DNA from 4 places in the Paenibacillus sp. lzh-N1 genome. Region 2 is predicted to be linked to each of the others. Evidence: a T-box and tRNA genes for the amino acid it is inferred to sense, from the RefSeq annotation. Region 2 holds a T-box; the other regions hold tRNA genes.
What was found. The T-box of region 2 lies ahead of argS (arginine--tRNA ligase). A T-box ahead of a tRNA ligase gene usually reads a tRNA of that ligase, here a tRNA-Arg.
Positions count from the first base shown of each region.

Region 1: it encodes a tRNA-Arg, which carries the amino acid that the T-box ahead of argS (arginine--tRNA ligase) is inferred to sense. The anticodon was not compared.
Region 3: it encodes a tRNA-Arg, which carries the amino acid that the T-box ahead of argS (arginine--tRNA ligase) is inferred to sense. The anticodon was not compared.
Region 4: it encodes a tRNA-Arg, which carries the amino acid that the T-box ahead of argS (arginine--tRNA ligase) is inferred to sense. The anticodon was not compared.

Region 1 is NZ_CP025696.1:1,498,079-1,501,289, forward strand. It holds gene gap (type I glyceraldehyde-3-phosphate dehydrogenase) at 1-524, opposite strand, end outside; gene C0638_RS06780 (sugar-binding transcriptional regulator) at 617-1,654, opposite strand; tRNA gene C0638_RS06785 (tRNA-Arg) at 1,914-1,985, shown strand; gene clpP (ATP-dependent Clp endopeptidase proteolytic subunit ClpP) at 2,197-2,793, shown strand; gene C0638_RS06795 (PdaC/SigV domain-containing protein) at 2,906-3,211, opposite strand, start outside.
Region 2 is NZ_CP025696.1:5,181,561-5,184,771, forward strand. It holds gene argS (arginine--tRNA ligase) at 1-1,280, opposite strand, end outside; T-box leader at 1,340-1,598, opposite strand; gene C0638_RS22820 (four-helix bundle copper-binding protein) at 1,676-2,005, opposite strand; gene C0638_RS22825 (MogA/MoaB family molybdenum cofactor biosynthesis protein) at 2,269-2,784, shown strand; gene C0638_RS22830 (nicotinate phosphoribosyltransferase) at 2,850-3,211, opposite strand, start outside.
Region 3 is NZ_CP025696.1:3,007,086-3,010,296, forward strand. It holds gene asnB (asparagine synthase (glutamine-hydrolyzing)) at 1-568, opposite strand, end outside; gene C0638_RS13720 (hypothetical protein) at 732-1,091, shown strand; gene C0638_RS13725 (magnetosome magnetite crystal formation protein family) at 1,401-1,694, opposite strand; tRNA gene C0638_RS13730 (tRNA-Arg) at 1,869-1,942, shown strand; gene C0638_RS13735 (6-phospho-beta-glucosidase) at 2,008-3,211, opposite strand, start outside.
Region 4 is NZ_CP025696.1:3,059,468-3,062,678, forward strand. It holds gene C0638_RS13925 (GH1 family beta-glucosidase) at 1-753, shown strand, start outside; gene C0638_RS13930 (exodeoxyribonuclease III) at 866-1,630, opposite strand; tRNA gene C0638_RS13935 (tRNA-Arg) at 1,845-1,918, opposite strand; gene C0638_RS13940 (hypothetical protein) at 2,157-3,089, shown strand.

The DNA.
Region 1 (3,211 bases), 2.0 Mb from region 2:
GTCATCAAGCCTTCAACGATACCAAATTTGTCTTGCAATGTTTTAGCCATAGGAGCCAGGCAGTTAGTTGTGCAAGAAGCACCGGAAATTACAGTTTCAGATCCGTCCAGAATTTCATGGTTTACGTTGTAAACGACAGTTTTCATGTCGCCAGTAGCTGGAGCGGAGATAACAACCTTTTTAGCGCCGCCTTTCAAATGTTTCTCAGCAGCTTCTTTAGTTGTGAAGAAACCTGTGCATTCCAGAACGATGTCTACACCCAGGTCTCCCCAAGGCAATTCTTCAGGGTTACGGTTAGCCAAAACTTTAACTTCTTTACCGTTTACTTTGAAGAAACCGTCATGTACTTCTACTTCCCCTTGGAAAGTACCTTGTGTTGTATCATATTTCAACAGATGTGCCAGCATTTTGGAATCTGTCAAGTCGTTAATTGCTACTACTTCAATACCTTCTACGTCTTGAATACGGCGGAAAGCAAGGCGTCCAATACGTCCGAAACCGTTAATACCAACTTTAACTGTCATGAGTGAGTTCCTCCCAAAGTTCGTTTAGTTTAGTTTTATATATTCAAGACAGACCCGAAAGCCCGTCAAGACAACACAATTAAAAAACCTTATCAATCTCTTAAATAACGGCTTACAATCTCGGCAGCAGCGCCTTCGTCGGTGACAAGAATGTCTTCCTGTCCGAAACGCAATACCGCATGAATAGCAGCCGCCTTGCTCTTGCCTCCAGCCACACCTAACACCGTCTCCGTGCGCCTGATGTCCTCCAAACGGAGTCCAAGCGTCAGCATTCTGTGAACAACGACGCCGTCTTCGTTAAAATAATAACCAAACGATTCGGCGACCGCGCCCTCATTGCTGATCTGGGCGAAGGTTTCAGGGTCAAGCTTGCGTCTGTGGGCCATTGCTATGGCGTTGCCTATCCCGTGAATGATAATACGACTTTCTCGAATCAGGCTCAATATATCCTGAATATTCGTATCCTCAAGCAAGGAGTTGTAAGCATGATTGCTGAGCAAATCCGGTACATGGAGCAGACGGTATTGAGCGCCGACCTTGCGAGCCATCGTGGAGGCAATTGTATTTGCCTGCATTTCCATGCTCTCTCCCAAACCCCCGCGTGCCGGTACAAACCATCCGCCTTTAAGCGGGCCGTTAGCAGGTAATGTCAGTTGTTCCGCCACATCTGCAATCGTCGTGCCACCTGTTACAGCGACCACGTCCTCGTCATCCATAACACTCAGCAGCGCCTTTGCGCCAGCACGGCCCAGTTCCTGCTTCGCTAACGGTGAAGCATCCGAATCCCCTGGAACGACAACCACCTTCCTCAAACCGTAGGCTTGACGAATCTGATCCTCCAATTGGGACAGGCCGAACAAGTTGTTCGCAATCGGCTCCAGCTGTTCCAGCAGATCCAGTCCTGCTTTGCTCACCTTCATGCCCACACTCTCAATCTCAATTAGCCCTTGCGCTTTAAGGAGATCAGTCTCAGCGCGCAGTACGCGCTCGGTCATATCCAGTGAAGCTGCCAGTGTTCTGCGTCCAATAACTTCGGACAGCATAATCTGATGCAGGATCGTGTACCTTTTTTTCAAAACATCCATGAGGTCGGGCAGAAGCTGCTTCTGTATTTCTAATATCTTTCGCATGCTTTCCACTCCCGCACACTTCTAAGTTCTGTCTCTATGCTATATCTCTAACTGGTCTTAAAATGTCCCGGGATAACTTTTTAAGTCCCACGTATATCTTACCCAATATTTGCTTCACATGCAAGTCTATCTGAACCTATATTTCTCAACTTTTTATGTGAATATGCGCACGTAATAAAAGCTTGCAATTCAATGCCGTATATCATATAATCATCTTTGTTTCCAATTAATTAGTTAGTTGCTTGTAATGTTCATCTGTGCGCCCGTGGTCCAACGGATATGACGTAGGCCTCCGGAGCCTGAGATCGAGGTTCGATTCCTCGCGGGCGCGTCGTTTTATATGATCGGCTAAATGTTCCATATAATGTTTTTAACCAAAAAGAGCGCTGAGCGCTCTTTTTTTAATCAATAGTTTGACTTTCTTTGACTTTTTGTTTGAAATTGTTTATCATGTGGTTAATACGGTAACAGTTTATAAATAGGGATGTGTAATCGGCATATCCACCAAATCCACTAACGATATTTAAGGGAGGTTTTTTGACGTGAGCTATGTTCCTATGGTAGTAGAACAAAGTAACCGCGGCGAACGCGCCTATGACATTTATTCCAGACTGTTGAAGGATCGCATTATTTTGTTGGGCTCGGACGTCAATGACGTTGTAGCCAACTCAATTATTGCACAAATGCTGTTTTTGGCTGCTGAAGATCCTGAAAAAGACATTCACTTGTATATTAACAGTCCTGGCGGTTCCATCACAGCTGGTATGGCCATTTTCGATACGATGCAATACATTAAACCTGACGTATCTACCATTTGTGTAGGTATGGCTGCTTCCATGGGTGCTTTCTTGCTGAATGCAGGTGCCAAAGGCAAACGTTTTGCCTTGCCAAACAGTGAAATTATGATTCACCAACCACTGGGTGGTGCACAAGGACAGGCAACGGATATCGAAATTCGCGCCCGTCGCATTCTGAAAATGCGTGACAAATTGAACCGCATTCTCGCAGATCGCACAGGTCAACCACTGGAACGCATCGAAAAAGACACAGACCGTGACTATTTCATGTCCGCTGATGATGCCAAAGAATACGGTATTATTGATAAAGTGTTAACTAGCTCCTCTCCAGAAGGTGTATAAGAAAACTTATTTACCTCGGATAGCTGGTAAATCAAAAAGGCTGCCTCGGATATTCGTATCCAGTAGGCAGCCTTTTTGATTTGCTATTTTTTTAAAATATAGGTCATCCAAATTATTGATTTTGTCCCGCAAAAGGCTTTCCGCCCTGAGGCAGCAGTTGAGCGAACGAGTAAGTAAACTCCGGAATTCCATACGCGTATGGAGCATAATCATACAAATCAAACACGATGGTTACTCCACTGTTGGTCACATAAAAATTCTGATCTGCGGCCAACTCTTTAAATTTTTCAAAACCTTCGCCAGCCTGGAGCGCATCAATTTTTTTCTTCAAATCAGCATTCAAAAACTTTTTATAGTTCGGATTTGCCTTCAATACGTCAGACAATTGCAGCAGCTTGCCATCAGCGAGCGAGAACGT
Region 2 (3,211 bases):
ACTTCATTCAGACGGTTATTTTTTAAATCGCCAAAAATAATCGCTCCGATGCCAACGTCTTCAGCTATTGCCTGTTGTTCCAGCAAATTGGGATTTTTCTCCGTAATGATGTCTTGAGCACGCGCTACAGCTTCATCCAGCACTTCCTCCAGTTTCACCACCTTGCCGCGTCTTGTGGACATTTTTTTGCCTGCAAACCGCATTAAACCAAACGGTACATGCTCACATTGCTCTGCCCATGTCTCCCCTGCATGCTTCAGCACCGCAAATACCTGTTGGAAATGTAACTTCTGTTCCCCGCCAACGACATACAGCAGGCGATCAGCCTTCATCACTTCATGACGATAAATCGCTGTTGCCAGATCACGGGTGGGATAAATGGTAGTCCCATCTTTTTTCAAAATAAGACACGGCGGCAGTTGCTCGTCTTCCAGACGAACCACAAGTGCTCCATCACTTTCTTCCAGCAGTCCTTTTGCTCTTAATTGGGCAACAACTGCCTGCATCTTATCATTGTAAAAACTTTCCCCCAATACATGGTCAAACGAAATGTTAAGACGTTGGTACATACGGTCAAATTCTCCCAGACTGACTTCAACAAAAAACTCCCACAGTTGTTGAGCTTCAGTATCCCCTTGCTCCAAACGTCGGAACCACTCGCGGCCTTCATCCTCCAAAGACGGATCATGCTCGGCCTCCTGATGAAAACGGACATATAGCTTCAACGATTCCCCGATCGGATCATGTTGTAGCTGCTCCTCATTGCCCCATCTTTTATAGGCCGCAATTTGCTTGCCAAATTGTGTTCCCCAATCCCCTAGATGATTCACACTAATCGGCACATATCCGGTTTCACCAAGTATGCGATACAAGGCGGCACCAATAACAGTAGAGCGAAGATGACCGATACCAAATGGTTTGGCAATATTAGGCGAGGACATATCAATCACTACTCGCTGTCCATATCCGATATTGGGCTTGAGAAACTCAGCCTTGCGCAATTCAGCAAGCATCGATGGAATATGAGCAGATCGATCCAATGTAATATTTACATAGGCACCCGATGCTGAAGCAGTTAGACCCGCTTCACGGCTTACTAGCTCTGCCAATTCCATTGCAATATGCTGTGGAGACTTTCGAAATTTTTTAGCCAGCACAAAACAGGGAAACGCCACATCTCCCCATTCAGGCTGCGGAGGCACCTCGAATAAAGATAAAACTTCTTTCTCCTCCAAGCCCGTATGAGCTACAATAGCGTGGGTAGCAATCATCAACAACATGTTCCTCTCTCCTTCTTTTTATAAGATCTAACAAAAAAAGCCCTCGCCTCTTGATATAATCAAGAGACGAGAACTTCGATATCCCGCGGTACCACTCTTCGTAAATCGGTTGTATAGCTAAAGCTAGCTTACACAAAATCGCGATTTCACTCCATTGACAAATAACGGTGTCTGCCGGGCTGATCTACTAGAAGCTCTTATCGTTGGATCAACCGTCTCCCGGGTGCGCTTCACATCGGATTTCATACCGGCTTCCACCTTTTCCGGCTCGCTGTAATGATACGGTTCCGTTGCTACTCTCCCGTTCCTTGACGTTAATTCCCACCATTATACAAACCTATTTAGTAGAAAGCAACCTTTTATTCCCTCTTCAGGGACTAGTTCTGTATATGTAATTACACTGCCACCAATTGGCGACAGGCCTCAACACAATGACGGCAGGCTTCTGCACAATGTTTGCAATGATTATGGGAATGCTTGCTGCATTCAGCAGCACATACCTCACAGGCTTTGGCACATAGCTCACAGATTTCCTCGGCAAAATCCGTTCCGCGCTGCAACATTTGAGCAGCAAACCCACATATCTCTGCGCATTCCCTACTCACTCGAATACATTCACGCAGCATAGCTAGATCATATTCCTTCAAACTTGCTACATAGCATACATTGCAAGCGTTCATACATTCCAGGCAAGCATCCACGCATTTTTGGTATGAATGATTCATAATACATTACCTCCCAGTTGTTGATCCTGCTGTACTATTACCCGCTGAACCTTGAAATTAATCATTTGATGTTCGCGCTTTCAACAAAATAAACCCAGAAAATCCCGACTTATGTAAGGAAGTGTACTATATTCCAAGGTGTAAGCGCAAGGATATTAATCACATAACTTTTTAGCCTTCGTTTCTGACTTGCATCCAGTCTATCATTCCTCTATTGTAAAAAAAGAGTATGCTTAACCACTGATCAAGGAGTGAACATTGTAATGAATATAACATCTGTAGAGGAGCACCGACAGGAATCTCCGCAACAGGTTAACTGCATGGTCGTGACCGTCTCGGATACACGTACCATGGAAACCGATACTGGGGGACGACTGCTCAAGGAACTACTAGAAACGAATGGGTACAAGGTTGTTCGATATGTTATCGTCAAGGACGACTATGAAGGAATCCGGCAGTTGGTAGCCGAAGCTGCGGCACATGAAGACATCGAGGCTGTACTTTTAACAGGTGGTACTGGCATCTCTCCGCGTGATACTACATATGAAGCCGTCTCCTCTCTACTGGATAAGGAACTACCTGGGTTTGGAGAAATCTTCCGTTACTTAAGCTTTGCTGAGGACATTGGATCAGCAGCTATATTAAGCCGGGCTGTAGCGGGCACTGTGGGCCAGACAGTTGTGTTTTCTATGCCTGGCTCCCGCGGAGCCGTTCGTTTGGCAATGGAACGCATTATTGTCCCTGAGCTGCGTCATGTAATGAGAGAAATTTATAAATAAGCTCCTATTTACACATTGCAGATACAAAAAAGGCACCCCATACATAGATGAGGTGCCTCTTCACATTATTCCTTTTCTTCAACTTCGGGCTGCATGTAGCTGTCAATCAGCTTTTGCTTCAGCTCCCATACCTTCTCACTAAGATTTACGCGATAAATTTCAGGGTTCAGCTTCCGCAAATATTCTGGCCAAAACAGTTTCAACTGTGATGCATGATAGGCACGAATTTCATCCAGTTCAGGAAGCTCGTATACCTTCTGCCCATTTACAAAAATAGGTTCAAGCATCGGTACAGCTTCGTAATTTTCTACATACTTCTTCATATATGGATGCAAAGGGTTAAACAGCTTCAGGCGCTTACCATTACGCGGACGTTCTTCATCCGGGAAAGAAATATAATCAGCTACAGCTCTCCCTTTCTTCTTAT
Region 3 (3,211 bases), 2.2 Mb from region 2:
GCCCAATGATAAAAATTTCTGCCAGTCCCTCGGCGTCTACGGCGGCCTCAACGGCTGGATGCTGGAGCAGTGCTTTGGGTTCGGAGCCAAATACGAATACATCTTCGGTTTGGCTATAAAATAGCGGCTTCACTCCCAGTCGATCTCGTGCCAGAAATACCTGCTCCCGCTCACTATCCCAGACCGCAAACGCAAAAATGCCGTTCAACCGATCTACACAATCGGGGCCCCATTCGATATAGGATTCGAGCAGTACCTCTGTGTCGCATTGTGTACGGAAAAAATGCCCGCGCTGTTGCAGCTCTTTTTTCAGCTCAGGCGCGTTATATATTTCCCCGTTATATACAATCGTATAAGTGATATCCTCAAGCTGCCGGATCATAGGCTGAGCGCCGTTTTCCGGGTCCATTACGCTTAGTCTTCGGTGTCCGAAGGCACACGGGTTGGATATCCAGGTACCCGCAGCATCCGGTCCGCGATCGGAGAGCGTTTGCGTCATATTTAGCAGCAACTCAGATTGATGCATCAAGTCTCCGTTCCACTGTATGAAACCTGTAATTCCGCACATGTCTATTCATCCTCTCTTTGTCGTGTTCATCCAGTGTTGGAATGAATCAAAAACTAAATCCCCAGTTCATCAGTATATATGCCGAAAAGAAGCATAAAATGTCTGTCCGTTCCGAAAACTACAGATGGGGCAACCCGTTTACTCGTGAGGAAGGAGGGAGACAATGTACTACATCAAGGATGCCAAAATACGCCGCTTCACTGAACTTGACGGAGTGCGCTGCGCTGAGGTAGAAGTGCGTCCCGGTGCCGCAGATGACCCGGAACTGCTGGTTTATATCACAGCCTCGAATCAGAAGGATGGTCAGCCTGGCTATGACATGGTAAGGATCATCCGCAATGATGCCGATCTGGAGCTGGATTGGTATGACAATAATCTGCATTCGGCATTTGAGGAAGTGACCGACAAGGCTTTTACTGACTCTACGCACATTACCGCTGGTGAGGAACGGGAAAAATTCAAAAGGGAATTGCTTTCCTATGGGCAGCTTAGTACAGAGTTTGCCAAGGAGTTCGGGACATGAGAATATGGTGTACTATACCTCGGCTTTTGTTGATTTGGGCACCGGCGCCATCGCCGGATCAGCGTGAAAGGAGGGGGAAATCATAGACGGCAAAGCGAAGTATAAGAAAAACAAAGGCAGCAGTTATATTCATAACAATGAGTTCGCGGAAGAAGTGCTGGAGAAAAACGTAAGACATGAAGTACGCAGAAGTCCTAAACGCTTTGGGAATAAATAAGCTACCAGTGAACTAAAGCAACTCATCAAAGTTGATCCCAAAGAAGCCTCCGTATTCGTCAAATTTGCGAATATGGGAGGCTTCTTTTAGAATTAGGCCGCTTCACGCAGCGTCATGATCCCTTTGTAGATGTTATAAACAAAAACGCCGAGATAGACCACTACAAATAGCAGTACAAACCCGATAACTGAACCTGCATGATTGGCAGTGATAATAAAATACACTAGCGGAATCGCCGCAATAATGGGGAAAATGTGCGATAAAATGGCTTTTTTCGCGTGTCCCTGAACATATTCGTCCCGGACTGCAATCCACACAATGACCGGTACCAGAAAAGGTGCGAAAAAAATGCTAAAATAACAAAGTGAAGACAAAAGGCCTTTCACGGATAACCCCTCCTTTTTGGCGTCGTTCTTTGTACATAATACCCCGTTAGCGTCCAAATGATTCCTTTTGCAGCCTGCTTTCCTGTATAATGAAAAAATGCTTTTGACAGTTGGTCAAAATATGATATAATAATTAATGCACTGAATACATAAGGTTTTATTGATTGTTATCTTGTCCCAGTAGCTCAGCTGGATAGAGCAACGGCCTTCTAAGCCGTCGGTCGGGGGTTCGAATCCCTCCTGGGACGTATAGCAAAAGCTTCCTACATGTAGGAAGCTTTTTTGTATCCCGGCAGTATGATTGATTCTGGTTTTATACTGTCGCCTTCTCCTTATGAGCAAAGAATTGCGGCAAATGTTCTTTGTGTGCTTCCAGCAATTCATCCAGTACGGTTTGGGCGATATCTCCGCTTGGAACGAGCGGATTCAGGGTGAAGGCTTGCAGTGCTGTCGCATAGTCACCAGTGACCGCCGCTTCAATGGTCAGCTCTTCCATCGCCTTCATGACTTGCAGCAGGCCCCGCTGTGCTGGTGGGAATTTGCCAAAGTTTACAGGCTCTGCACCATGCGCGCGAATGACACTGGTTACTTCGATGGCGCTATCATAAGGGACATCATCAATCGCACCATTGTTACGTGTACTAACCACCATCAATGTGCCTTTGTTGTTATAAATGGAATTAATGATTTCACAGGCAGCATCGCTGTAATGTGCACCGCCGCGTTTGGATAATTCCTCTGGTTTGTAATCCAGATTCGGGTCTTTGTACAATTCAAACAAACTTTCTTCCAGACGTTTGACGACTTGGCCCCGAGTTCCTTCGTTTTTGGCCTCCTCTAATTCTTCCTTGAGCATGTTGTCGGTCATGTAGTAATACCGATGGTAAGGACAAGGCAGCATTTTCAATTGACGAACCTGATCATACAGGAAGCGCATGTTCTTAATATTTTCAACAACCTTCTCCGGTTTTGCACCAGGTGCGTACAATCCTTCGATGACTTGCTCTGTTAATTCTTCTCCGGTTTTGTCATAAACTTTGTGCCAATGAAGGTGGTTAATTCCTGCAAATTTAAAGAACAGCTCTTCTTCCGATTTGTCCAGCACAGCCGACGCACTCTTAATCGCGCCGATTGGCACATTACATAATCCGATGACTTTATCCCACTTACCATAACGAAGTACCGCTTCGGTGACCATACCCGCAGGGTTGGTGAAGTTAATCAACCATGCATTCGGACACAGTTCTTTCATATCTTCAACGATACTGAGGATAACGGGGATGGTACGAAAAGCTTTGAACATCCCGCCAGCCCCATTAGTTTCTTGACCGATCATGCCGTGTTTTAACGGAATACTTTCGTCCTTAATCCGGGCTTCCAGCAAGCCTACCCGAAATTGTGTTGTGACAAAATCGGCACCCTTCAAGGCTTCCCGACGATCCAGTGTCAAATGTACTTCACAATCAATGCCTGCGGCCTTCACCATCCGTTGGGCCATGGCCCCCACGATCTCCAGC
Region 4 (3,211 bases), 2.1 Mb from region 2:
TTGATGTGTCATGGGATTGCGATCAATTTGCACAAGGAAAAAGGATTAACAGGTAAAATTGGCATTACGCTAAACATGGAACATGTGGATGCCGCTTCCGAGCGACCCGAGGACATAGCTGCTGCCGCCAGAAGGGATGGCTTTATTAATCGTTGGTTTGCTGAGCCATTGTTTAACGGAAAGTATCCTGAAGATATGGTGGAATGGTACGGAACGTATCTGAATGGATTGGATTTTGTACAGCCTGGTGATCTGGAGCTGATTCAGCAGCCGGGAGATTTTGTAGGCATTAACTATTATACCCGCAGTATCATTCGAGCAACTAACGACGCCTCATTGCTGCAAGTAGAGCAGGTTCACATGGAGGAGCCAGTAACAGACATGGGATGGGAGATTCACCCTGAATCCTTTTATAAGCTGCTGACGCGGATTGAGAAGGATTTTAGCAAGGGCTTACCCATTCTGATTACGGAAAATGGAGCAGCGATGAAGGATGAACTGGTGAATGGACAGATTGAAGATACCGGGCGTCAGCGCTATATTGAAGAGCATTTAAAGGCGTGTCATCGCTTTATCCGGGAGGGAGGTCAGCTCAAGGGCTATTTTGTCTGGTCTTTCTTTGATAACTTTGAATGGGCCTGGGGATATAGCAAGCGTTTTGGTATTGTACATATCAATTATGAGACGCAGGAACGGACCCCCAAACAAAGTGCGCTGTGGTTCAAGCAAATGATGGAGAAGAACGGGTTTTAAACAGAAAACCAGGTGCAAGTTAGCGATAGCTTCAATTTATGTAGGCCGTCATGCTGTAAAACAGAGCATAACGGCTTTTTAATTTTATAAATCCTTGCGTCAGGTAGGGGATCTATGCAGAAATATCTTGCAAATCCAATATAACAGGGCAGTGGTCACTGCCTGTAATATGGCAATCAATACTCGCATCCATTAATAGCGGACGAAGCCTCTCTGAGACGAGGAAGTAATCAATCCGCCAGCCGATATTCCGTTCCCTCACCTTTGGCATGTAGGACCACCAGGAATAAACATCTGTCCGATCAGGATAAAAATATCTGAAGGTATCTATAAATCCGGCGTTGAGGAGCTGTGACATGCGGTCTCGTTCCTCGGGTGTGAAGCCAGCATTACCGTAGTTGGCTTTGGCATTTTTAAGGTCGATCTCCTGATGAGCCACGTTCAAGTCTCCGCAAATGATGACAGGCTTCTGAGCGTCTAGTTGTTGCAGATAGCTGCGAAAACGGTCTTCCCATTCCAGTCTATATGGCAATCGCGATAAGTCTCGTTTCGTATTTGGTGTGTACACATTGACGAGGTAAAATTTTTCGAATTCTAGTGTAATAGTTCGACCCTCTGGCTCTTCATTTTCTTCAAGTCCATAATGCACAGAGAGCGGCTTGATTTTGGTGAAAATAGCTGTGCCGGAGTACCCTTTTTTCTCAGCGTAATTCCAGTATTGAGCGTATTCCTCCATGTTCTCCATGAGGATTTGTCCTTCTTGAAGCTTCGTTTCCTGTACGCAAAAAATATCAGCATTCGTTTCTTTTAGATAAGTATAAAATCCTTTGGTTACACAGGCTCTTAAGCCATTTACATTCCAAGATATTAATTTCATTTGATTAAACTCCTTACTACTCTACGCAGTCAAGCGGTGTAATGGTATACCCTCGATAAAAGGCTGTCCCAGACAAGCGCTCAAACAGCGCTGCGGAAACAGCCTTTTCTACATTAAAATAGGTTGTAATACGATGCTAGGCTTCAACATCCACAGTGGGTCCTATTTCGCTGGAAAATAAAAAAAGCTTCCTAAATAGGAAGCTTCGGCTATACGTCCCAGGAGGGATTCGAACCCCCGACCGACGGCTTAGAAGGCCGTTGCTCTATCCAGCTGAGCTACTGGGACATAAAATTCAAGCGAATATTAATATATCATATGGATGAAAAAGATACAAGTCTTATTTTGCATATATCGCTTATTTGGGCTCTACACCACATAAATTCAGAATACACATCGTTTTTTTTGCCTTATAAAAGGGTATGTTAGAATACAGGTGAATATGTTGAAGACGAGTGGTTGAACTTCGGCTGCTGTTTCTCATATAATCTACAAATACTTTAGCTTGCGGAGGAGAGGGGGTGCCTTGAAAATAAAGGACTCCAAGGTGACGACAAAAGAAAATAATATCGTATTGTTTCCGAAGACACTGGACTACTATCAAATTCAACTTACGGTGATGCTTGAGAACGAACGTTACGGAGAGGCGATGGGGATGCTGCGTTTTTTGATGCAGTGTCAGGGACAGGAGCAGAAACAATACGATGAATGGAACGCTCTGTTACAATGGCTGGAAGCTGCATTTCCACAGTACGCTGACAGCGGGACGGCAACGGACAATGTGGAAGAAGACGAAGTCAGTGAAGTTGAGTTGGCTCGCCGTCATGCACGCTTTAAGCAGGAACAGGATGCAGGCTACGGTAACAAGCTTTTGCAGATGGCTATGGATCAACCGTTATCCGAACAGACGATTCTAGCTTTGGAACAGCTATCCTACTTGGAACTGCCGGAGATCGACGATGCCTTGCTTCGCTGGATTACTGAACGGGAAATCCATCCTCTTCTCCAATTCCGTGTTCTACAGACAATGAGACGCCGTGGAATAGAAGGGACGATAGAAATCAGACGGGGTGATGAAAAGACGGAAATCGATATTGAAACGGTTCCGTTACAGCCCGATGAGTTTCCAGAGGCGATTATGCGTATTTTGGAACGGGTAGCTGACCAGACTGAAGTGCATGAGCCTACACTATTCTATTTTGCACAGGAGCTATGGTCACAGTTTGTGATGGCAGTGTACGGTACGAAAGATTATAGATCAATGTTGGTGGAAGAGGACGGGATGCCGGATATTTGGGCAGCAGCACTCCATCAGACCGTTTCGGAAAGTTTGAACGGGAACAATAATGAGGAAGAAACCCGCGCTATATATGGCATTACAGATGCACTACGCTTCCGTTTTGAGCAAGCGTATCGGTCGATGCGATTATTCGTCGCGGCGGGAATGAACACTCCTTAATGACCGGAAACGTTTACCTGTTAAAGCATTCAAGGGCTGCTCTTGAAAAAGACAGTAATGTTAGATATACTATAGTGGTTATTTTGTGTGCGTTGATTGTAATGAAAACTAAGTGAAGATTT